DNA from 2 places in the Janthinobacterium sp. OK676 genome. Region 2 is predicted to be linked to the other one. Evidence: predicted binding sites of a transcription regulator. Region 2 holds the regulator's gene; the other holds the start of a gene.

Region 1 (11,828 bases), on a different contig from region 2:
GTCGCCGCTGCTGGCCGTGCTGCTGGCGCTGGCCATGTTGCTGGCCATGCGTGCGCTGATCGTCGCGCGCAATTTTTGGGAAAGCCGGCGCCTGGGCAGCCCCGTGCCACGGGAATATCAATTGGGCGCCATGGCCGCCGCGCGCCTGTTTGGGGGCGAGTTGCGCGCCACCCTGTGGACGTCGTCGTGGGGCATGTTGCGTCCGCGCCTGCAGGCGGCCGGCGGCATCCCCGGCCAGGGCCTGCCCGTGCTGCTGGTGCACGGCTATGTGTGCAACCGCGGCTACTGGACAAAGCTGAGCCTGCAACTCGCGCAGGCGGGTATCGCGCATGACGCCGTCGACCTGGAACCGATCAACGCCGACATCGAGGACTTCGTGCCGCAGATCGAGCAAGCCATTGGCCAGCTGTGCGCCCGCACGGGCAGCGAGCGCGTCATCATCGTCGCCCACAGCATGGGCGGCCTGGTGGCGCGCGCCTGGCTGCGCCGTTTCGGCGCGGCCCGCGTGGCCCGCATCGTCACCATCGGCACGCCGCACCACGGCACGGCGCTGGCCAACCTGGCGGCGGGGACAAATGCGCGCCAGATGAGCCGTGTCGATGGCACGCCGAGCGGCTGGCTGGCACAGCTGGCCGCCAGCGAGACACCGGAGACGCGCGCCCTGATCACCTCGATCTATTCGCATCACGACAATATCGTCGCGCCGCAATCGTCCGCGCAGCTGCCCGGCGCGCGCAATCTCGCTTTCGGCGGCATCGGCCACGTGGCGCTGGCCAGCGATGCGCGCGTGCTGCGCCAGGTGCTGGCGGAAATCACTATCGAAGACGAAGTCGCCCGGCCCCCATCTGCCCCCCGTTTCGCCTGAATCCTGTTGTGTTTTGTCTGCATGGCAAGACTGTCTCTTTTGACTCTGCTGTTGCCCATGTTTAACAACGCAAGGGGCAGATAATGCTGTTTTCCACTGGCGTACTGTATTAAGCTAACGTCGGAAGACAGCCGGAGAAAATTTGTTCATGAGGCCGCTTGCGCCGTTCCGCAGGCGCACGGTAGCCAGATATTTCTCTGAATGTATGGCAAGATGTTGTAGGATTGTTATGTACGCCGCACAGGCGGAAGCCGAACGCAGGCAGAAGATGAGTCCATGCCGTTTTTATTGGGGGCGCTAATTGTCCGCACGTATCCTGATTATCGAAGATAACGCCACCAATATGGAATTGATGGTGTATTTGCTGCGTGCCTTCGGGTACACGCCGCTGGCCGCCTATGATGGCGAAGAGGGTGTGCGCATGGCGCGCAGCGAATTGCCGGACTTGATCATTTGCGACGTGCATTTGCCCAAGCTCGATGGCTATGGCGTGGTGGCGGAGCTGAAAAAAGACCCGCAACTGCGCAAGATCCCGGCGCTGGCCGTGACGGCGCTGGCCATGGTGGGCGACCGCGAGCGCCTGCTCGAAGCGGGCTTCAATGGCTACATCGGCAAGCCGATCGAACCCGACCTGTTCGTCGCGGAGCTGGAGTCTTTTTTACCCGGGGCGCCGTCGACGCCAGTTAAAAACGACATAGCCACCATCCTGATCGTCGATGATCATGTGCTGAACCGCGAGTTCCTGACCGCACTGCTGGGCTACGGCGGGCACCGCCTGCTGGAGGCGGCCAACGGCGCCGACGCGCTGGAAATACTGCGCACCGAGCGGCCGGACCTGATCATTTCCGATATCCTCATGCCGAACATGGATGGCTACGAATTCGTCACGCGCGTGCATGCCGATGCCGCGCTGACCGACGTGCCCATCATCTTTTATACGGCCACCTACCGCGAGCAGGAAGCGATCCTGCTGGCGCAGGCGTGCGGCGTGCGCTGGGTCCTGCCCAAGCCATCGGACCCGGAAGTCATCGTGCGCACCGTCAACGAGGCGCTGGGACTGATGCCGGCGGCGGCCCAGGTGCCGGCGGCGCCGGGCGTGGGCAGCGGTGCGCCCCCTTCCGCCACGGGCAAGCTGGCCGGCATCGAGCACCAGGTCAGCGGCTACCTCGACGAACTCGAATCGAGCAGCCAGCAGATTTCGCAGCTGGCCAGCCAGCGCGAGGGCCAGGCCGCCATTCCCGAAGACCTGGGCATCATGACGGAGCGCTTGTCGCGCTCACTGTCGAGCCTGCAGGCGGTGAGCCTGCGCCTGACGGCCCTGATCGAACTGGGCATCGAGCTGGGCGCCGAACGCGATCCGCGCGCCCTGATCGAGGCGGGTTGCAAGGTGGCGCAGAATATCTGCGTCTCGAAGTATGCCTGCATCGGCGTGCTGGAAGAGGGCGCCGAAAAGCTCAGTTATTTTTCCTCGTGCGGCGCCGAGAAAAACCTCGAGCGCATCGCCAGCACGCCGCGCATGGGCATTTTGAACCGCTTGCTGGAACAGCGCCAGCCCTACCGGGTCAATGGCTTGAAGGGCGACCCCGCTGCGCTGGGCCTGCCCGACACGCACCCGCCCGTGCACTCCTTCCTGGGCGTGGCCATCGCCTCGCGCGAGCGCAGCCACGGCTGGCTGTACCTGGTCGACAAGCTGGGGGCGAATGAATTTTCCGAAGTCGACGAGCGGGTCGCCGCCACGGTGGCGGCGCAGATCGCCGTCGCCTACGACAACCTGCTGCTGTACGACGAAATCAAGCGCCACCACGAGCAGCTGACCCTGGACATGGCGGCGCGCATCCGCCTCGATGAAGACCTGCGCCGCTTCCGCCTGGCGATGGACGCCACGGCCGACGCGATTTTCCTCGTCGACCGCGCCGGCATGTGCTTCGTCGACGTCAACCAGACGGCGTGCCGCATGCTCGGTTTCGAGCGCGAGGATTTCCTGCGCGTGGGGCCGGGCCGCGCGCACGAGGGAGAGTCCCAGCTGGAAGAGCTGTACAACAAGCTGCTGGCCGGCGACCAGGGCGGCCCGATGACGGAATTGCAGCTGCAGCGCAAGGACGGCTCGCCCCTGTCCGTGGAAGTGCAGCGGCGCACCCTGCGCTCGGGGCAGAGCTGGATACTGGTGGCCGTGGCGCGCGACATCACCGAGCGCAAGGATGCCGAGCAGCGCCTGATGAAGCTGGCCCATTTCGATACCCTGACGGGCTTGCCGAACCGCAGCCAGTTCTATGCCTCGCTGACCCATTCGCTGGCCCAGGCGGCTGAACACCAGTGGGCCGTGGCCGTGCTGTTCATGGACATCGACCGCTTCAAGAATATCAACGACACGCTGGGCCACACCATCGGCGACGATTTGCTGCGCCAGTTTTCCAGCCGCCTCGTCGATTGCCTGCGCGTGCGCGACACCATCGGCCGCTTTGGCGGCGACGAATTCGCCACCATCCTGCTGCTGCCGGAAGGCGCCCAGCATGCCGTCGGCGTGGTCGACAAGATCCGCGAGGCGATGCGCAAACCGTTCGACTTGCAGGGCCACGAGGTGACGGTGACGGTCAGCATCGGCATTTCCGTGTTCCCCGATGACGCGGCCGATGCGGACACCCTGATTCAATATGCCGACACGGCCATGTACCGCGCCAAGGAGGCGGGCCGCGACGCCTTCCGCTTCTTCACGGCGGAAATGAACGCGCAATCGATGGCGCGGCTGGACATGGAAAATGCCCTGCGGCGCGCCATCGACAACGAGGAATTCGTGCTGTTCTTCCAGCCCAAGGTGAATATCATCTCGGGGCGCATCAGCGGCGCCGAGGCGCTGATACGCTGGCGCCGGCCCGGCCACGGCATGGTCTCGCCAGCCCTGTTCATCCCCCTGCTGGAAGAAACGGGTCTCATCGTGCGCGTCGGTAACTGGGTGCTCGACGAGGCGTGCAAGAAGATCAGCGAGTGGGGCGCCAGCAGCATCGGCCCCGTGCACCTGTCGGTGAATGTCTCGGGCATCCAGTTTTTTGTCGGCGGCCTGGAAGAAGAGGTGCTCAAGGCGATCCGCAAGTACGATATCGCGCCCGACCTGCTGGAGCTGGAGCTGACGGAAAGCTCGCTGATGTCGAATGCCGAGGAAACCATCGCCGTGCTGCGCAACCTGAAGGCGCTGGGCATCCAGATTTCCATCGACGATTTCGGCACCGGCTATTCCAGCCTGGCCTATCTGAAGCGCTTCCCCATCGACAAGCTGAAGATCGACATCGCCTTCGTGCGCGAAGTGACGAGCAATCCGGACGACGCGGCCATCGTGCTGGCCATCATCAGCATGGCGCACAGCATGAAGCTGGAAGTGATCGCCGAAGGCGTGGAAAACGATGCGCAGCTGGCCTACCTGCGGCGCCACGGCTGCGACGAGATGCAGGGCTATTATTTCAGCCGCCCCGTGCCGCAGGAAGAATTCGAGCAGATGCTGATGGGCGGCAAGCTGCTGCAAGCGCCCGAGGATGCGGGCAGCGAAGAGCAGCAAACCTTGCTCATCGTCGACGACGACGTCTTCATGCTCGACGTGCTCAGCGACTTCCTGGCGCAGGACGGCTACCGCATCCTGACGGCGCAGACGGCCGCCGAGGGCTTCGACATCCTGGCGCGCCACAAGGTGCAGGTGATCCTGTGCGACCAGTGCATGCCGCTCATGAGCGGCACCGAATTCATGGAGCGGGTCAAGCATCTGTGCCCCGACACCTTCCGCATCATGCTGTCCGCCTTTGCCGACCTGACGCCCATCATGGCGGCCATCAACCGCGGCGCCGTCGACCGCTTCTATACCAAGCCGTGGAAAGGCGCCGTGCTGCGCGAGAATATCCGCGAAGGCTTCCGCCTGCACAAGCTGCTGCATGGCCCCGTGAAAGCGGCGGCCTAGGGGCTTGCTAGGCGCTGGCAACCGGCCGGCCGTGTGCGCTGGCGCACCTTGAGCGGTAGCTTTCCATCGAATTAGACTCCCGTCTCTAGTTTTGCTCTCTAGAATAAAAGTATCCATGTAGTGGCATGGCCTTTCACATGACGGGAGCTGGCGATGGTGAAGAAACTGAAGGAGCTGACGGAAGACACGGAATTGGCAAGCGCCGTGCGCTCGTCCGCGCAGCAGATCTGGCAAGCGGGCCTCGGTGCCTTCGCCAAGGCGCAGGAAGAGGGCGGGCGCGTGTTTTCCCGGCTGGTGAAGGAAGGCACGGAATTCCAGAAACGGGCCGAAGACAAGGTGGCCGACGTCAGCGGCAGCGTCAGCAAGCTGGCCGATGGCGTGGGCAAGCAGGCCAGCGGTTCCTGGGACAAGCTGGAACAGGTGTTCGAAGAGCGCGTGGCGCGCGCCTTGGCCACCATCGGCGTGCCCACGCAGCAGGATATCGCCGCGCTGCACGCGCAGATCGATGCCTTGAGCCGGCAAGTGGCGGCGCTGTCGGCCAAGCCCGCGCCAGCGCCCAAGCCGAAGGCGGTGGCCAAGCCCGCCGTGAAGGCGGCGCCCAAAACCGCACCGACATCCGCATCGAAGGCGGCCGCCGCCAAGGCCCCGGCCAAGCTTGCGGGCAAGGCGGCGAGCAAACCTGCCGCGAGACCGGCGGCGAAGAAAAAAGCACCGGCCGCCTGAGCCGGCGCCGCATCCCTCCGGCCTGCTCGCGCAGGCTTTTTTTTGCCCCGGCTTTCGCCGCCGCCGTGGGGCGTAGTGTTTCATTACAGCTATCTTAGGTGGTATGCTTGACGCAGAACACAGAGAGATTGCCCGCCATGCTACAAAAAGCACCACGCCGTACCCGCGAACGCATCCTGGAGTTGTCGCTGCGCCTGTTCAATGAGTTTGGTGAGCCGAATATCACGACGACCGTGATTGCGGAAGAGATGAATATTTCGCCGGGAAACCTGTACTACCACTTCCGCAACAAGGACGACATCGTCAATTCGATCTTCGTCCAGTTCGAGGCGGAAATCGAACGTATCCTGACCGTGCCCGACGGACGCCGTTCGAATATCGAGGATGTCTGGCTGTACCTGCACCTGATGTTCGAGCTGATCTGGCGCTACCGCTTTTTCTATCGCGACCTCAACGATTTGCTGTCGCGTAACCGCAAGCTGGAACTGCACTTCAAGCTGATCCTGGCGCACAAGATCAAGGTGGCCACGCAGCTGTGCGAGGATTTGCGCAGCGAACAGTCGCTGGAAGCGTCGGACATGGAAATCGGTGCGATGGCGACGAATATGGTGGTCGTTGCCACCTACTGGCTGTCGTACGAGTATGTGCGCAACCCGCGCAAGTACAGCGAGCAGCAATCGATGTCCGATGCGCTGGCGCGCGGCTGCTACCAGGTGCTGTCGCTGATCGGGCCGTATTTGCGCAATGAAACGCATTTGCTGTTTCGCAAACTGTCGGAAGAGTATGTGACCAAACTGAAGAACGACTGACGCTGCTGCTGGCGCCACGTCGTCAATTACAGGAGAGATATATGGCTTGGAAACAATTTCCCTATCCGGACGACGCATATGTCTACACGCCGCAAACCCTGGAAGCGGCCTGGACGCGCCTGCATGCGGGCGACGTGGAACCGTTTCCCACGCACCCGTCACTGGTGCAAGCCTGGCTGGCCTTCCATGCGGGCGACTTCGAGCGCGCCGTGAAGCTGGGCCTGGCCGTCGGCGTGCCCGGCTATGCGGTGGCGCACAAGGCCACGTGTATCTACGCCACGCACTTGGAAGTCGATGACAGCCAGAAACTCGACATGTACGAGGAAGTGGCCGAGCGCTGCGAGCGCCAGCAGAGCGAGCAGCCGGACAATCCGGCCGGCTATTACTGGCATGCCTACAGCCTGGGCCGCTATGCGCTGGGCACGTCCGTCGTCAAGGCCCTGGCGCAAGGCATGGGCGCGCGCGTGCGCAACAGCCTGGACCGCACGATGACGATAGCGCCCATGCATGCGGAAGCGCATATCGCATTTGGGATTTATCATACGGAAATTATCGACAAGGTCGGCGCCATGATAGGCGGCCTGACGTACGGCGCCAACAAGGAAGACGGCTACCAGCACTTCAAGACGGCGCTGGCCCTGACGCCCCATTCGGCGCTGGCGCACAGCGAATATGCGCGCGCCTTGAACATGCTCGACGGAAAGAAAAAACTGGCGGAAGCGCTGGCCCTGTATGAAAAGGCGGCCGAGTGCGTGGCACTGGACGCCAAGGAACGCCTCGAGGTCGAGGCGGCGATCGATGAATTGAAAGGGTAGGAATACTGTGATCAAGGCTTTATGTGTGTACTGTGGCGCCAATGCGGGCGTCTCGCCGGACTATGCCGTGGCGGCGCGCGAACTGGCGCGCGTGCTGGTGGCGGAAAATATTTCGCTCGTGTATGGCGGCGGCAAGGTGGGCCTGATGGGCGTGATCGCCGATGAAGTGCTGCGCCTGGGCGGCGAGGTGACGGGCGTGATTCCCACCCAGCTGGTCGAACGCGAAGTGGGCCATACGGGCTTGACGCGCCAGTTCATCGTGAAGGACATGCATGAGCGCAAGGCGATGATGGCCAGCCTGTCCGACGCCTTCATCGCCATGCCCGGCGGCTATGGCACCCTGGAAGAACTGTTCGAGATGCTCACGTGGGCCCAGCTGGGCTTGCACGCCAAGCCCATCGGCTTGCTCAATGTCGACCGTTTCTATGATGGTTTGATCGCTTTTGTGCAAAACGGCAAGGAACAAGGTTTTATCCGCCCGCAGCACGCGGCCTTCCTCAATGCCGACGCCGATCCTGCCGCGCTGGTGCAGCGCCTGAAGGAGTGCGTGCCGTAAATCATGTCTGCCTGGCCGCCGGTCAGCTGTTTCCTGTCGCTTGCAAGGGCCATGCGGTGCGCACCGCATGGCTTTTTTATTTCTGCACGGGAAAATTGATCGGGCTTGGCGACTCAATTAATAAAAATATGGCAAAAAAATTGTATCTGCAGCATGTTTTTTTGAAAATGAAGATGCTTTTTAGGCATGGGTGTGGTTTACTGGCAGGGTTCAAAGTTAGGAATATCGGACACCGACGAGCGTTGTACAGACTCCCAAAAAAGGTGCCGACCCGTTTCAAGTTGCCCCAACCACGCTACTTCATCATCTCGAAAGGATGCTATTTTGAAACCTATGACCTTCTTGCGAGCGACCGCGGTCGCCGCCATTCTCGCCGCCGCTGGCGGCGCCCAAGCCCAAACCACCATCATCGGCTTCGATTCGCTGGAACAACCGGGCTACTTCGGTTCCGTGTTCAAATCCTACTCCGAAGGCGGCTACAACTTCGACAGCAGCTTCCTCGGACTGCTGAGCTCGGCACATCAGGATAGCTTCGCCTATGCCGGTTCGGCCGGTCTCGGCGCGACGCCCCTGTCGACGACCACCCTGAGCCGTGCCGATGGCGCCGCTTTCTCGCTGGGCTCGATCAGCCTGGCCGACTTCGTGAGCTTGCCCGGTTCCTTTGACGTGACGTTCGTCGGCCACCAGGTGGGCGGCGGCACGGTGAGCCAGACCTTTACCCTCGGTGGCGGCCACACCTTTGCCGATTACACGTTTACGGGTTTCAGCAATCTGCTGTCGGCAACGTGGAAGGAAGGCGCCTTGCATACCTTCCAGGTCGACAATATCGCGGCCACCGTCAGCGCCGTGCCGGAACCGGCCACCTACGGCATGATGCTGGGCGGACTGGGCCTGCTGGCCTTCCTGCGCCGCCGCAAGAACGCCGCCTGAACCTGAGCATGAGGCCGGCCTGCCGGCATCAGTAACAATGACAATGCCGCCCAGTGGATGCCCCGGGCGGCATTGTCATGTGGGCTTCATGCGCCGGACGTCATGACCACAGGCGCTGGCCCGACAGGTCGAGCTGGGTCAGGTACAGGCGCACGTCGAATTCGTACTGGTGGTATTGCGGTTCCATATACGTGCACAGCTTGTAGAACGCCTTGTCGTGCTGCTTTTCCTTGACGTGCGCCAGCTCGTGCACGGCGATCATGCGCAGGAATTCCAGCGGCACTTCCTTGAACATGGTGGCCACGCGGATTTCATGCTTGGCCTTGAGCTTGCCGCCCTGCACGCGCGAAATCGAGGTGTGCAAGCCCAGCGCATGCTGGATCACATGGATCTTGCTGTCGAACGCCACCTTGTTGATGGGTTCCGCATTGCGCAGGAATTCATTCTTCAAGTCCTGCACATACTGGTATAAAGCCTTGTCGTTGCGCACATCGTGCGCGTTCGGATAGCGTTTCAACAAAACGTCGCCCAGCTTGTCCTGTGCGATCAGTTGCTGCACTTGCGCTTGCGTTTGTTCGGAATAGGCGCTCAGGTATTTCAGGGATGGCTGCATGCGGGGAAGGGCGGGGCGTGGCGCGGAGGTGTCGGTAAGGCGAGAATGTACCATACCGCCGCGCCCGGCGCTGCGCCAACCCTTGCACGGGGCCGCCAGGGCCGCCCCGTGCCTTCCTGCGTCAAGCTGCGCGCTACCGTGCCGAGCCGCTCAGCCCGGCCAGTCCCGCCAGCCCTCGTCAGCCCTTGTCGTCTTCGTCCTTGCCGCCCTGCCGGCCAGTGCTGCTGCGCGCCGTCGTGCCGCGGCTTTCATTGGCGCGCTGGGCCGATTGCCGGCTTTCGCCGCCCTTGCGGCCGATTTCCGCCATGTGTTCGCGGTTACGGCTGACGGCTTCGCCGCCTTTCTGCCCGGCACGGCGTGCTTCTTCCGAGTCGAATTCATGCGCCGTGCCTTTTTGATGGGCTGCCTGGCCGCCCTTGCTGGCAATTTCGCGTTGCTGTTCCTCGTTCATGGCGGCGAAACCGCGCTTGCTCGTGCCTTTGCCGCTGCCCGATTCGCCGGCTTTCTGGCTGCTGCCAGCGCCTTTGCCCTGTTCATTACCTTGATTGCTAGCCATGTCGCTCTCCTTGCTGTCGAGTGGGGTCAAGTGGTCAATGCAGGTGTTCAATGCGCCTGCTCGGATTGCCTGCTGGTTTCGTGGTTGCGGCCCGCGCCATCGCGGTGGCCCGTGGCATGCATTTTTTCGATCATTTCACGCTGGCGCTGCGTGGCTTTTTCCGTCTCTTCCGCCGTCTTGCGTACCACTTCGTCGGCGAAAGCCACGGCCGTGCGGCTCGCTTCGGGCAGGTGGTTCTCTGCCGTGCGGTTCATCTCGACATTGGCGTTGGCGACGAGATTGCCGAGTTGCTGCTGGTACTGGCGCAGCTTGTCGCCGCCCGGCTGCACCTGGGCGGCGGCCAGCGACATGAACTCGCCCGTGTCGCGCGCACACAGCAGTTGCTGGCTGGCGCTGCTCCATTCCTGCAGCAAGTCTTGCGCCAGCCGCAGATGCAGCTCGCTCAGTTGCTGCACTGTATCGAACATCTTGCGCGATAGTTCCGTGGCGAAATTGCACTGGGCCTCGAGATGGGACTTCAGGGCGGGGCTGAAACTGGGGGACATACTGTTTGTGAACATGTTCTACCTCAATGAAAAGCGGATCCAGAAAACACCCGGTGCACCGGGTGCGGCGGATGGTGAAACAAGCAAAGGGATAGACGCCCAACGGCGCGCCAGGTTCCATGGCCGATGCCGGTTTGGCGTGAGAATGGGGTCTGGCAGATGAAAAAACGCGGTGACTTTGTGCCAGATCAAATGAACGTCAATCAGCCTGCCGCAGTCGGCAGCCATGCCGCTTGTGTGGAAAATGCATGTTTACTGGCCCGGGCGTGCGACAATAGCCGGCTCGCGGCAGCGCAGCCGATGGCCGGCGCGCGTGGCTGAGCCGAGCATCGCCTTACTTTTTGACCTATTTCCGCGACCATGACGCATCCCGAATACATCCTGACCCTGTCCTGCCTGGACCAGCGCGGCATCGTGCACCGCGTCTCCGGCTTCCTGGCCGAGCGCGGCTGCAACATCCTCGATTCCGCCCAGTTCGGCGACCAGGAATCGCAGCTGTTCTTCATGCGCGTGCATTTCGCGCTGGAAGACGGCGCCGTCAGCGACGCCCAGCTGCGCAGCGATTTTGCCGACCTGTCGCAAGCCATGCAGTTGAATGGCCCCTTCCACGGCCAGCTGCACGATGCGCGCGTCAAGCCGCGCGTGATGCTGATGGTGTCGAAGATCGGCCATTGCCTGAACGATTTGCTGTTCCGCTACAAGAGCGGTTTGCTGAACGTGGAAATTCCCGCCATCGTGTCGAACCACATGGAGTTCTACCAGCTGGCGGCCAGCTACAATATTCCCTTCCACCACCTGCCGCTGGCGGCCGGCGCGCCGGAAGCGGCCAAGCTGGCGCAGGAAGCGAAGATCATCGACTTGATGGACACGCACAAGATCGACCTGGTGGTGCTGGCGCGCTACATGCAAATCCTGTCGCCGGGCCTGTGCCAGGCACTCGACGGCCGCGCCATCAATATCCACCATTCCTTCCTGCCCAGCTTCAAGGGCGCCAAGCCGTATGCGCAGGCGCATCACCGCGGCGTCAAGCTGATCGGCGCGACGGCCCATTTCGTCACGGGCGACCTGGACGAAGGCCCGATCATCGAGCAGGACGTCGAGCGCGTCGACCATGCGATGGATGCGGAAACCCTGACGGCCATCGGCCGCGACGTGGAATGCGTCGTGCTGGCACGCGCCGTAAAATGGTTCGTCGAGCACCGCATCTTGAAAAATGGCGACAAGACGGTGGTTTTCCGCTGATACCGACTTCACTATTTACTTTACCGAGACAGAAACACGATGGCCCTCAAAGCAACAATTTTCAAATGCGATCTGCAGATCGCCGACATGGACCGCAATTACTACCAGGATCACGCGCTGACCCTGGCGCGCCACCCGTCCGAGACGGACGAGCGCATGATGGTGCGCCTGCTGGCGTTCGCCATCCACGCCGACGAGGCGCTGACGTTTACCAAGGGCCTGTTCGACACGGAA
Region 2 (11,828 bases):
CCTTGCCCTTCTTCGGCCTTGACATCTGGAATGCGTATGAACTGTCGTGGCTGAACCAGCGCGGCAAGCCGCAGGTGGCCATCGCCAAGGTCAGTGCGCCCGCCGATTCGCCGAACATCATCGAATCGAAATCGTTCAAGCTGTACCTGAACTCGTTCAACCAGACCAAACTGGACAGCCCCGAAGCGCTGCTGGCCCTGCTCAAGCAGGATTTGTCGAACGGTTTCGGCGCCCCCGTGCAAGTCGAACTGACCTTGCAGGACGATTTCGGCAAGCTGAAAATGGGCGAATTCGATGGTGTGCTGCTGGACCGCCTGGACCTGGAAATCACGCAATACACGCCCTCGCCGCTGCTGCTGAAAGCTGCCCTGGATGAAGCGCCCGTGGAAGAAAAACTCGTCTCGCACTTGCTCAAGTCGAATTGCCTGGTGACGGGCCAGCCCGACTGGGGCAGCGTGCAGATCGAGTATGCGGGGCCGCAGATCGACCAGGAAAGCCTGTTGCGCTACCTGATCGGTTTCCGCGAGCACAATGAATTCCACGAGCAATGCGTGGAGCGCATCTTTGTCGATATCTTGCGTCAGTGCAAGCCGCAAAAACTGTCCGTGTATGCGCGCTATACGCGCCGCGGCGGCCTCGATATCAATCCGTGGCGCAGCAACTACAGCACGGGTACGATGCCGGGCAATCTGCGCAACGCGCGACAGTAACAACCGAGCAACACCGCAAAACCATGCCAGCAGGAATGTTGGCTGTGTTTTAAAACAACGTTGTCGTAGTGCCGCAGTGCATGTCAAAGACGCTGAAAAATCGGAAAATCAGCATTCGGCGGCGGAAAAACCGGCGCACCGCGTGTTTTTAATCAAGAAATAGCCGATACACGCCGATGTTATTTTTTTGCTAAAATGATGGCCACGTGGGCTGTAGCGCCTACTGCGCCCGCAGCGGGCGTATACTGTTGAGAATTGGCGTTACAGGCCGCCGAAACAGGCCTATAATTCGGCTCGCAAGCCCTCTGCGCATTGCACCATTTCATTGAGTGTCATGACTAATCTTAGCAAAATATTATCCCTCGAAAACGTCCTGCTGGACCTGGAAGTCTCCAGTAAAAAGCGCGCCTTCGAGCAAGCCGGCCTGATCTTCGAAAACAATTACGGCATCGCCCGCTCTACCGTTTCGGACAATCTGTTTGCCCGCGAACGCCTGGGCTCGACCGGTCTGGGCCATGGCGTGGCCGTGCCGCATGGCAGAGTCAAGGGCAGCAAAACCCTGAAATCGCCGCTGGGCGCCTTCGTGCGCCTGGCCGAACCGATTCCCTTCGAGTCGCCCGATGGCAAGCCCGTCAATCTGTTGTTTTTCCTGCTGATTCCCGATCATGTCACTCAGCAACATCTGGAAATCCTGTCGGAAATCGCCGAAATGTTTTCCGATGACGCCTTCCGCACGGCGCTGGCCACGGATCCGGAACCGAAATCCGTGCATTCGCGCATCGTCAATTGGCAACCCAGTCTGCAAGCGGCAGGTTAAACTTCAGGTATTCCTCCACTCCTGAAGAAGACCGCCATGTTGCAAACGCCACTGACGATACAACGCCTGTACGACGATAATCGTGAAAGTCTGCAACTGGGCTGGTTCGCCGGCTTCCCCGGCGGCGAACGCCTGATCTCGGGCGACGTCTCGTCGGCCGCCGACCAGGTGGGCCACTTGAACCTGATCCATCCGGGCCGCATCCAGGTCTTTGGCCACCAGGAAATCAATTACTACCAGCGCCTGAAGGTCAACACGCGCACCCACGTGATCGGCGAACTGATCGCCGGCGGCCCGCCCGCGCTGATCATCGCGCAAGGGCTGGAAACGCCGCCCGACATCCTCGCCATCTGCGACGAGCAAAACATTCCCCTGTTCTCCACTCCGCTGCCGGCCGCGCAAGTGATCGACTTCCTGCGCGTCTACCTGTCGAAAAAACTGGCGCAACGCATCATCATGCATGGCGTGTTCATGGACGTGCTGGGCGTAGGCGTGCTGATCACGGGCGACTCGGGCCTGGGCAAGAGCGAACTGGGGCTGGAGCTGATTTCGCGCAGCCACGGCCTGGTGGCCGACGACGCCGTCGAATTCTCGCGCATCGCACCGAACATGATCGAAGGCCGCTGCCCGCCCCTGCTGCAGAACCTGCTGGAAGTACGGGGCCTGGGCTTGCTCGACATCAAGGCCATCTTTGGCGAAACGGCCGTGCGCCGCAAGATGCGCCTGAAACTGATCGTGCACCTCGTGCGCCGCAACGCGCTGGAAGAGGAAGTCGAGCGCCTGCCTTTCCTGTTCCCCACGGAAGACGTGCTGGGCCTGCCCGTGCGCAAGGTCGTCATCCCCGTCGCCGCCGGCCGCAACATCGCCGTGCTGCTGGAAGCGGCCGTGCGCAATACCATTCTGCAACTGCGCGGCATCGATACCTTGCAGGAGTTCATGGAACGGCAACGACTCGCCATGAGTGGCGATTAATGTTGCCAAGGAGTTCGCCCTTGCAAGGGCGAACCGTTACGCACGCACGCAGCCGTGCTGCGTGAATTCCCTGCTGCACCAACGACTCGCCATGAGTGGCGATTAATGTTGCCAAGGAGTTCGCCCTTGCAAGGGCGAACCGTTACGCAAGCATGCAGCCGTGCTGCGTGAATTCCCGGCTGCACCAACGACTCGCAATGAGCGGGGATTAGCAACGTAGGTCGGACTAGCGGGGCAAGGCCCAGCGTAATCCGACGACATTGTTAGCGGGTGTCAGCAGGAGCCCTCGCTTGCAAGCGAGGACCGTTACGCAGGCACGCAGCCATGCTGCGTGAATTCCCTGCTGCACCGCTTTGCGCTAAGCCGACCTACGAAATACACATATGAAATTGCAATAGTTTGTAAAGATAATTGCCTTGGGAGCAGAGCACCGGTCTTTATTGTATGATCGGGCTATGCATATCGTCCTTATCACCGGAATATCCGGCTCCGGTAAATCCGTCGCGCTCAATGTGCTGGAAGATGCCGGCTACTATTGTGTCGACAACCTGCCACCGGCCTTGCTGCCCAGCCTGGTGCAAACCCTGCTCGACGAAGGCACACCGCAACTGGCCGTCGCCGTCGATGCGCGCAGCGCCGAGTCGCTCGTCAGCCTGCCGCACAATGTGGCCCTGCTGCGCGACCAGGGGCACGACGTCAAGGTCATGTTCTTGACGGCTACCACGCATTCGCTGGTGGCGCGCTTCTCGGAAACGCGGCGCAGCCATCCGCTGTCGCACGAACTGCGTCCGAACCAGAATCCGGCCAGCCGCCGCACCCTGATCGAATGCATCTCGGAAGAACGCGAGCGCCTGTCGGCCATCGAACAGCTGGGCCACGTGATCGACACGTCGGAGCTGAGCGCCAACAAGCTGCGCGCCTGGATCAAGGATATCGTCGCCTCCGAGCGTGCACCGCTGACCCTGTTCTTCGAATCGTTCGCCTTCAAGCTGGGCGTGCCGCTGGACGCCGACTTCGTCTTCGATGTGCGGGCCTTGCCGAACCCCTATTACGACCTGGCCCTGCGCCCCCTCGACGGACGCGACGCGCCCGTGATCGCCTTCCTCGACGCGCAGCCGAGCGCGCTGGAATTGCTGGCCGACATACGCGCCTTCATCGAGAAATGGTTGCCATCATTCAAGTCCGACAACCGCAGCTACCTGACGGTGGCCCTGGGCTGCACGGGCGGCCAGCACCGCTCCGTGTACATGGCGGAACGGCTGGCGCAATACTTCGGGCCCAACGAACGCGTCGTCTTGCGCCACCGCGAACGCGCCTAGTTTAATTCAGGTGGCGCAGCGGATGCGCTTGCGCCGGCCAGACGGGAGCGAAGAAGCGCGCCACCATGGCCGCGTCGACCTCGTCCAGGCTTGATGGATTCCAGCGCGGCGCATTATCCTTGTCGACCACCAGCGCGCGCACGCCCTCGAGCACTTCGCCATGTTCGAAATTGTGGCGCACCACCGTGCGTTCCATGCGCAGGCAATCGGCCACGCCCAGGTGGGCGCCCCGCTGCAGCAATTCCAACGTCACGGACATCATCAGGGGCGAGCGCAGGCGCATGGCCGCCAAGGCCTTGCTGGCGAACGCACCGTCGTCCTGCGCCAGCGAGGCCATGATGGCTGCCACGGAGCCAGCGCTGAAATGGCGATCCAGCGCCGCGCGCGCCGTGGCCAGGGAAGAAACGCCCGCCTTGGCCTGGAACGGCGCCGCCAGGGCCTTGATCGCCACCGGCAAGGCCTCGCCCGGCGTCGATTCGAACAGGTCCAGCAGGGCCCCCACCTGCGCTTCGGGCAGGTAGACATCGGCCAGGCCCGTGTACAGGGCGTCGGCCGCGTTGATCGTCAAGCCCGTCAAGCCCAGGTACAGACCCAGCTGTCCAGCCAGGCGGGACAGGAAATAGCTGCCGCCCACGTCCGGAAACAGGCCGATATTGACTTCCGGCATGGCCATGCGCGTGCGGCCCGTGACGATGCGCAGGCAGTTGCCGGGGCTAGCTTGCGCCACGCCCATGCCCCCGCCCATCACCACGCCATCCATCACGGCAATATACGGTTTCGGATAGAAATGAATCAAATGATTCAAAGCGTATTCTTCCGTAAAGAAATCTTCCAGCAAGGCACTGCCGCCTTGCGGCGTGGCCAGGCCCGCATCGTAAAAGAAACGGATGTCGCCGCCGGCGCACAGGCCCTTCTCGCTGCTGGAGCGGATCACGACGGCGTCCACCTGGGGATCATCGCGCCAGACCAGCAGGGCCGCGCTCAGGGCGCGCACCATGTCCAGCGACAGGGAATTCAAGGCTTTCGGACGGTCGAGCACGATGTGGCCCGTGCGGTTGCGGATGGCAGTCTGGACGAAGTCGCTCATGGCAGGCAGGAAAGAAGTGAAAGTGCAAACATTCTAGCGCCTGCGCGGGGAACATTGCGTTCCGCTGGGCGCAAAAAAGGGCGCAATGTGCGCCCTTAGTTGATCACAACCGGTTGAAAGTCGCAGGCCGCTTAGGCGGGGGCGAATTCTTCTTCCGAGCTGTCTGGCAGATGCTTGATCGCCTCTTTACCGTGCCCTTGCACTTTGGTTTTGTATTTCATCACTTGCCTATCGAGCTTGTCGATCAGGGCATCGATTGCGGCGTACAAGTCTTGCGCCAGGCTTTCCACATAGACGGTCTTGCCACTCAGACGCAGGTTGACTTCGGCCTTTTGACGTTTTTCTTTCTCTTTGAGGTTATCCACGGTCAGAATCACGGCGATATCGATGACTTGATCGAAATGACGTTTCACGCGCTCCAGCTTCGTTTGTACGTATTCACGGATGGCTGGTGTCACTTCGAGATGATGTCCGCTGATGGTGAGATTCATACACACTCCTAAAGATGATCGGGTTCGTGCGGTCCATCGTATCCGGCCCGCAGAGGAACCGAAAAAAACTTACAAACACTTACGCAGGCTCACTGGCGGAATTTTTAATGCTTCCCGGTATTTGGCAACAGTACGTCGCGCAATCACCATGCCTTGTTCCCCCAGCATGTCCGCAATCTTACTGTCGGATAAAGGATTTTTAGGGTCTTCTGCTCCTGTCAGTTGCACGATCAATGCCCGTATCGCCGTCGATGACGCTTCGCCCCCCGCTTCGGTGGCGACGTGGCTACCAAAGAAATATTTCAACTCGAACATGCCGTGCGGGGTCAGCATGTACTTTTGAGTTGTTACCCGCGAGATAGTACTCTCGTGTAAACCCAGTGTATCAGCTATTTCACGGAGCACAAGGGGGCGCATGGCAACGGCCCCATGCGAGAAAAAGTTCTTTTGTCTTTCTACTATCGCCTGTGCCACGCGCAGGATGGTGTCGAAGCGCTGGCGCATATTCTTGATCAGCCACTTGGCTTCCTGCAACTGTGCGCCCATGGCACCTTCGCCCTTGCCCTGCTTGAGCAGGTTGGCGTACATGGCGTTCACGCGCAGGCGCGGCATGACGTCGTTGTTCAGGGTCACTTGCCAGCCATTGCGCGCGCGCTTGACGACGACGTCGGGCACCACGTAATCGGACACGTCAGAGGCGAACACGGCACCCGGATGCGGGTTGCATTGGCGAATCACCGTCTGCGCTTCGCGCAAGTCTTCATCGTCGCAATCGAGGGCTTTTTTCAGCTTGTTGAAATCACGCTGGGCAAACCAGGCCAGGTGCTTTTCCACGATGACGAGGGCCATGCGCCGCGTCACCATGGCAACCTGCGGCAAGCGCTTGATCTGCAGGGCCAGACATTCGGACGCATTGCGCGCGCCCACGCCGGGCGGATCGAAACTTTGCAGCAGCGCCAGGGCCGTGCGCATCTCGTCCGCGTCGATTTCCAGCTCTTCCGGCAGGCGCGCCAGGATGTCGTCGAGCGACTCTTCCAGGTAGCCATTGTCGTCGAGCGCGTCGATGATCAGCTCGACCAGCGCGCGGTCGCGCAATTCGAGCACCGTCACGCGCATCTGCTCCATCAGGTGTTCGCGCAGGGTGCAGTGATGGGCTTCCAGTTGCGGACGGGAATCTTCGTCGTCGGGCGCCTTGCCCCGGCTCGCCTCGCTCCAGTCGCTGTCGCCGCCATCCACGGCGGCCGGGCCCTCGCCCGCCTCGCCGTCAAAGGTTTCCGCTTCAGCCGGCGCCGCGGGCGCCTCCTGGCCTGGCGGCTGGGGCGGCGCTTCGGCCGGCGCGGCCGTCGAACTCAAGGCGCCATCGGACAGCAGGCGCAGCGAACGGTCGAGCGGATCGTCGAGCCGTTCGAGCAGGGGATTGTCCGTCAGCAGTTGCTCTAGTTCCTGGTGCAATTCCAGGGTAGACAATTGCAACAGGCGTATCGATTGCTGCAACTGCGGCGTCAGTGCCAGGTGCTGCGAGGTGCGCAGCTGCAATGATTGTTTCATTGGCTCACATACGGAAGTGTTCGCCCAGATAGACCCGGCGTACCGACTCGTTCGCGATGATGTCGTCGGGGCGTCCCGACGCCAGCACCGAGCCCTGGTTGATGATGTAGGCACGGTCGCAAATACCCAGCGTCTCGCGCACATTATGATCGGTGATGAGCACGCCGATATTGCGCTCCTTCAAGAAGCGCACGATGCGCTGGATCTCGATCACGGCGATCGGATCGACACCGGCGAACGGCTCGTCAAGCAGCACGAAACGGGGATCGGTGGCCAGCGCGCGGGCGATTTCCACGCGGCGGCGCTCGCCGCCCGACAGGGACAAGGCCTGGTTCTCGCGCAACTTTTCAATCTGCAAGTCGGCCAGCAATTTATCCAGACGTTCCTCGATCTCGGCCTTCTTCAGGGGGCGGCCTTCGACGGTCTGGATTTCCAGCACGGCGCGGATATTGTCTTCCACCGTCAGCTTGCGGAACACGGACGCTTCCTGCGGCAGATAGGACAGGCCCATCTGCGCGCGGCGATGGATCGGCAGGCTGGAAATGTCCACGCCGCTGATGTCGATGCTGCCGCCGTCCGACGGCACCAGGCCGACGATCATGTAGAACGAGGTAGTCTTGCCGGCGCCGTTCGGGCCCAGCAACCCCACCACTTCACCGCATTCGACTTGCAGCGAAACATCATGCACGACTTGCCGCTTGCCATAGGTTTTTTGCAGACCGCGAACGATCAGGGTGCTGCCGCAACGAGTATTGTCCATTATTTCGTTCCTGGCGCAGGCGTGGCCGGCGCTTTCTCCGCCGCCGGCGCCTTGGTCTTCGGCTGGATCACCATGCGCACGCTGCCGCCATCGGGCGTGCTGGTGCCGCTGTTGGTATTTTCCATCTGGAATACTTCCTTGCGGCTGTCATACGAGATGAACGCGCCGTTGGCCACGTCGGTCACTTTCGTGCCTTCCAGGCGCGTTACCTTGGCCTTGGAAAACAGTTTCACCACTTCCGTCTTGTTGTCGTATTCCACGCGCTCCGCTTCGCCTTCGATCCACAGGTCGCCCGCGCCATCGCGCTTCTGGCGGAAGGTGGCCAGCTTGCCGGGATCGGCCCAGAAGGTGATGAACTGGTAGCCTTGCGGGTCTTCCGTGATCAGGGCCCGGCCCGCCTTCATGGTCAGGGTGCCCTTGACCAGCACGACGTCGCCCGTCAGGGTGCGGATCTGCTTGACGTCATCGACGTGGCCGCTACGCGCCGTGATGACGGCTTCCTTCTCGGAATCGGCCTTCTCGGCATGCGCCGCGCCCATGATGCCCAGAGAAAATACGGTCAACAGCAAGATGTTCTTCATAGTATGGTTTCCTTGTTTCATTCTGTCATTTTGCCGCCGCGGCCGGGCGCGGTTTCGGCGGGAGGACCATGCGCAGCGCATTCTGCACTTCCACCTCGCCGGTGGCGTTATTGGCTTTCATGCCGATGCCATTGAGGCGCGAGGTGCCCGTCAGGATATCGACAGGCACGTCCGTTTCCATTCTTTCCTCGTCCGGAAACACCGTCAGCGCTTCCGTCTTGATCGTCAGGTTCTGCGCCTTCGGACTGGCCACGCGGTCGATCACGACATTGCGGTGCAGTTGCAGCCGGGTATTGTCCTGGTCGATGTGCGCCAGTTCCGCGTTCATGTTCAACGGCGGCATGCCCGGCGTGAGCTTGCGCACGAAGGGCTGGTCGATGTCGGACGAATCGTCGGCAGGATAATGCGTGAGCTTGGTGCCCGACACGATATAGCTGGGCTTACCCGTCAAGTCCATGCGCACCAGGCTGAAATTGGTGATGAAATAGTCGGGCTCATCCAAGTGCTTGCTGGGCATGGCATCCTGGCCATTCTTGTTCATCACTTCGAGCAGCCAAAAGCTGCCCAGCGCGACGACAACCGCGCCCAGCACGGTGAAAATGATGCGCCAGCGATGGGCGCCTCCTGGCTTACGCATAGGACTTTACTCTTTCAAATGTCACTGGCGAGGCGGCGCGCCTCACTCCAGGAACGGCGCCATGACGCGCGTATAGTTGTCCTGCGCGCGCAGCAGGAATTCGCAGATCTCGCGCACGGCGCCACGGCCGCCGCCGGCCTGCGTCACATGGTGCGCCAGGCCCTGCGCTTCCGGACGCCCGCCCGGCACGCTGACGGCAAAGCCCACGCGTTTCAGGATGGGCGCATCGATGACGTCGTCGCCGATATAGCCGCATTGCTCTTCCGTCAAGCCCGTCAGCGCCAGCAGTTCACGAAACGGCGTCAGCTTGTCGTGACCGCCCTGGTGCACGTGGGTAATGCCCAGGTCCTGCGCGCGGCGCGCCGTGATGGCCGAGCGGCGCGCGCTGATGATGGCCGTCTGCACGCCCGATTCCTGCAGCAGCTTGATGCCCAGGCCATCATACACATTAAACGTTTTCATCATCTCGCCATCGGGGCCGAAATGCAGGCTGCCGTCGGTGAGCACGCCATCGACGTCAAAGATCATCAGTTTGACCTTGGCCGCGCGTGCCAGGTTGTCCGCCACGCTGTCCATCAGATCACCTTCGCTTGCGTCAGGTCATGGATATGCAGCGCGCCCACCAGCTTGCCGTCGGCATCGACGACGAGCATCTGGTTGATGCGGAACTGCTCCATCACGGCCACGGCATCGACGGCCAGGCGTTCGGGCGCGATGCTGCGCGGCTGCGCATGCATGACGTCGCGGATCGCCACTTGCGTGAAGTCCTGCACGCGCTCGAACATGCGGCGCAAGTCGCCATCCGTAAACACGCCCACGGGACGGTTGTCGGCATCGACGATGGCCGTCATGCCCATGCCCTTCTTCGTCATTTCTTCCAGCGCCTGCAGCAGGGATGCCTCAACGGGCACCTTGGGTACGCGTTCGCCGCTGCGCATGACGTCATGCACGTGCGTGAGCAGGCGGCGGCCAAGGGCGCCGCCCGGGTGCGAGCGGGCAAAATCTTCTTCCTTGAAGCCGCGCAAGTCGAGCAAGGCCACGGCGATGGCGTCGCCCAGGGCCAGGGTGACGGTAGTGCTGGCCGTCGGCGCCAGGTTCAGCGGACAGGCTTCTTTTTCAACAGAAATATCCAGGTGCACGTCGGCCAGCTGGGCCAGGCTGGAATTCGGCTTGCCCGTCATGGAAATCAGTACGCCGCCCATGCGCTTGACGACGGGCATGATGGCCATCAGCTCGGACGATTCGCCCGAGTACGATATGGCAATAAAAGCATCGTCCGAGGTGACCATGCCCAGGTCGCCATGGGCCGCTTCGGCCGGATGCACGAACAGGGCCGGCGTACCGGTGGACGCGAGGGTGGCGGCAATCTTGCGCGCGATATGGCCGGACTTGCCGATGCCGGAGACGACGACTCTTCCTTTGCATTGGAGCAACAGCGCCACGGCGCGGCCCACGCTGTCGTCCGTGGCCAGGCGCGCGTGCAGCGCAACGATGGCGTCGGACTCGATCTGCAAGGTGGTGCGGGCTAGCGCAACGGCGCGCTCGGTCGTCGCTTGCATGTCAATTCGATCAAAAGCTTTCAGCATTGTTTTTTCATGGGTTACACTCATGCCCAAAGTATAAACGAATTAGGAAAGCAAAAAACTTGCCAGTCACAACAAACAACGATTTCCATTGACCGCACCGGGCAACCCATGTTTTCCTCGCTTGAACTGACCCTGATGTTACTCGGCAGCGCCGTGCTGGGCGTGGTCGCTTTCAGAATGTTGCATTTGCCGCCCATGCTGGGCTACCTGGCCGTTGGCATCGTCATCGGCCCCCACGCGCTGGGCCTGGCGGCCGAAAACGAGGCCAGCCATACCTTGGCCGAGTTCGGCGTCGTCTTTCTGATGTTTTCCATCGGACTCGAATTTTCCCTGCCCAAGTTCCTCGCCATGCGGCGCATCGTCTTCGGCCTTGGCATGGCGCAGGTGGTCACCACCATCATCGCCACCGTCGTCTTCGGCTGGTTCGTCGGACGCTACCTGTCCGCCTACGTCCACCTGAGCTGGCAAGCCGCGTTCGCCCTGGGTGGCGCGCTGGCCATGTCGTCGACGGCCATCGTGTCGAAAATGCTCACGGAACGGCTGGAACTCGAAAGCGAGCACGGCCGCAAGATCATCGGCATCTTGCTGTTCCAGGACTTGGCCGTCGTGCCCCTGCTGATCCTGATTCCCGCCCTCACGCGCGATTCGGACAACCTGGCCGAAACCCTGGCCTGGGCCGGCGGCAAGGCCCTGGTCGTGCTGATCTTGCTGCTGTTCATCGGCCAGAAGATGGTGCGCGGCTGGCTGACCATCGTTGCCAAGCGCCGCTCGCAAGAATTGTTCATGCTCAACCTGCTCTTGATCACCCTGGGCGCGGCGTGGATCACGGAGCGGGCCGGGCTGTCGCTGGCCCTGGGCGCATTTGTTGCCGGCATGCTCATTTCCGAGACGGAATTCAAGCACCAGGTGGAAGAGGACATCAAACCGTTCCGCGACGTGCTGCTGGGCCTGTTCTTCATCACCGTCGGCATGCTGCTCAATATCCGCGTCGTGTTTGAGAACTGGTGGCTCGTGCTGCTCCTGCTGTGCGGCCCCGTGCTGCTGAAATTTGCCCTGATCGCGGGGCTGGCCCGGCTGTTCGGGTCCAGCAACGGCGTGGCCCTGCGCACGGGTCTGGGGCTGGCGCAGGCGGGCGAGTTCGGCTTCGTGCTGCTGAACCTGGCTGGCGGCATCAAGCTGATGGACCCGTTCGTCGTGCAGGTGGTGCTGGCCTCGATGGTGCTGTCGATGCTGGTGGCGCCCTTCCTCATCGCCAAGTCCGACGCCATCGTCATGAAACTGGCGGCCAACGACTGGATGATGCAATCGCTGGCGCTGACG

Evidence for each region. The regulator sigma-54, encoded in region 2, starts transcription at its own class of promoters, with help from an activator protein. The targets are predictions, from matches to a motif close to TGGCANGNAANCTGCTTT.
Region 1: the regulator sigma-54 is predicted to act here: its motif matches at 7,838-7,855, upstream of BLU39_RS29080 (PEP-CTERM sorting domain-containing protein).

What each region holds. Positions count from the first base shown of each region.
Region 1 is NZ_FNHA01000016.1:60,272-72,099, forward strand. It holds gene BLU39_RS25865 (esterase/lipase family protein) at 1-865, shown strand, start outside; gene BLU39_RS25870 (EAL domain-containing protein) at 1,167-4,805, shown strand; gene BLU39_RS25875 (phasin family protein) at 4,959-5,528, shown strand; gene BLU39_RS25880 (TetR/AcrR family transcriptional regulator) at 5,666-6,337, shown strand; gene BLU39_RS25885 (tetratricopeptide repeat protein) at 6,379-7,152, shown strand; gene BLU39_RS25890 (LOG family protein) at 7,163-7,708, shown strand; gene BLU39_RS29080 (PEP-CTERM sorting domain-containing protein) at 8,042-8,638, shown strand; gene BLU39_RS25900 (YgjP-like metallopeptidase domain-containing protein) at 8,739-9,251, opposite strand; gene BLU39_RS25905 (KGG domain-containing protein) at 9,430-9,807, opposite strand; gene BLU39_RS25910 (phasin family protein) at 9,855-10,367, opposite strand; gene purU (formyltetrahydrofolate deformylase) at 10,713-11,594, shown strand; gene BLU39_RS25920 (YaeQ family protein) at 11,634-11,828, shown strand, end outside.
Region 2 is NZ_FNHA01000015.1:75,422-87,249, reverse strand. It holds gene queF (NADPH-dependent 7-cyano-7-deazaguanine reductase QueF) at 1-710, shown strand, start outside; gene BLU39_RS25140 (PTS sugar transporter subunit IIA) at 1,045-1,527, shown strand; gene hprK (HPr(Ser) kinase/phosphatase) at 1,564-2,499, shown strand; gene rapZ (RNase adapter RapZ) at 2,955-3,818, shown strand; gene BLU39_RS25125 (enoyl-CoA hydratase/isomerase family protein) at 3,820-4,905, opposite strand; gene raiA (ribosome hibernation-promoting factor, HPF/YfiA family) at 5,037-5,396, opposite strand; gene BLU39_RS25115 (RNA polymerase factor sigma-54) at 5,466-6,944, opposite strand; gene lptB (LPS export ABC transporter ATP-binding protein) at 6,949-7,704, opposite strand; gene lptA (lipopolysaccharide transport periplasmic protein LptA) at 7,704-8,285, opposite strand; gene lptC (LPS export ABC transporter periplasmic protein LptC) at 8,311-8,922, opposite strand; gene BLU39_RS25095 (KdsC family phosphatase) at 8,965-9,498, opposite strand; gene BLU39_RS25090 (KpsF/GutQ family sugar-phosphate isomerase) at 9,498-10,508, opposite strand; gene BLU39_RS25085 (monovalent cation:proton antiporter family protein) at 10,617-11,828, shown strand, end outside.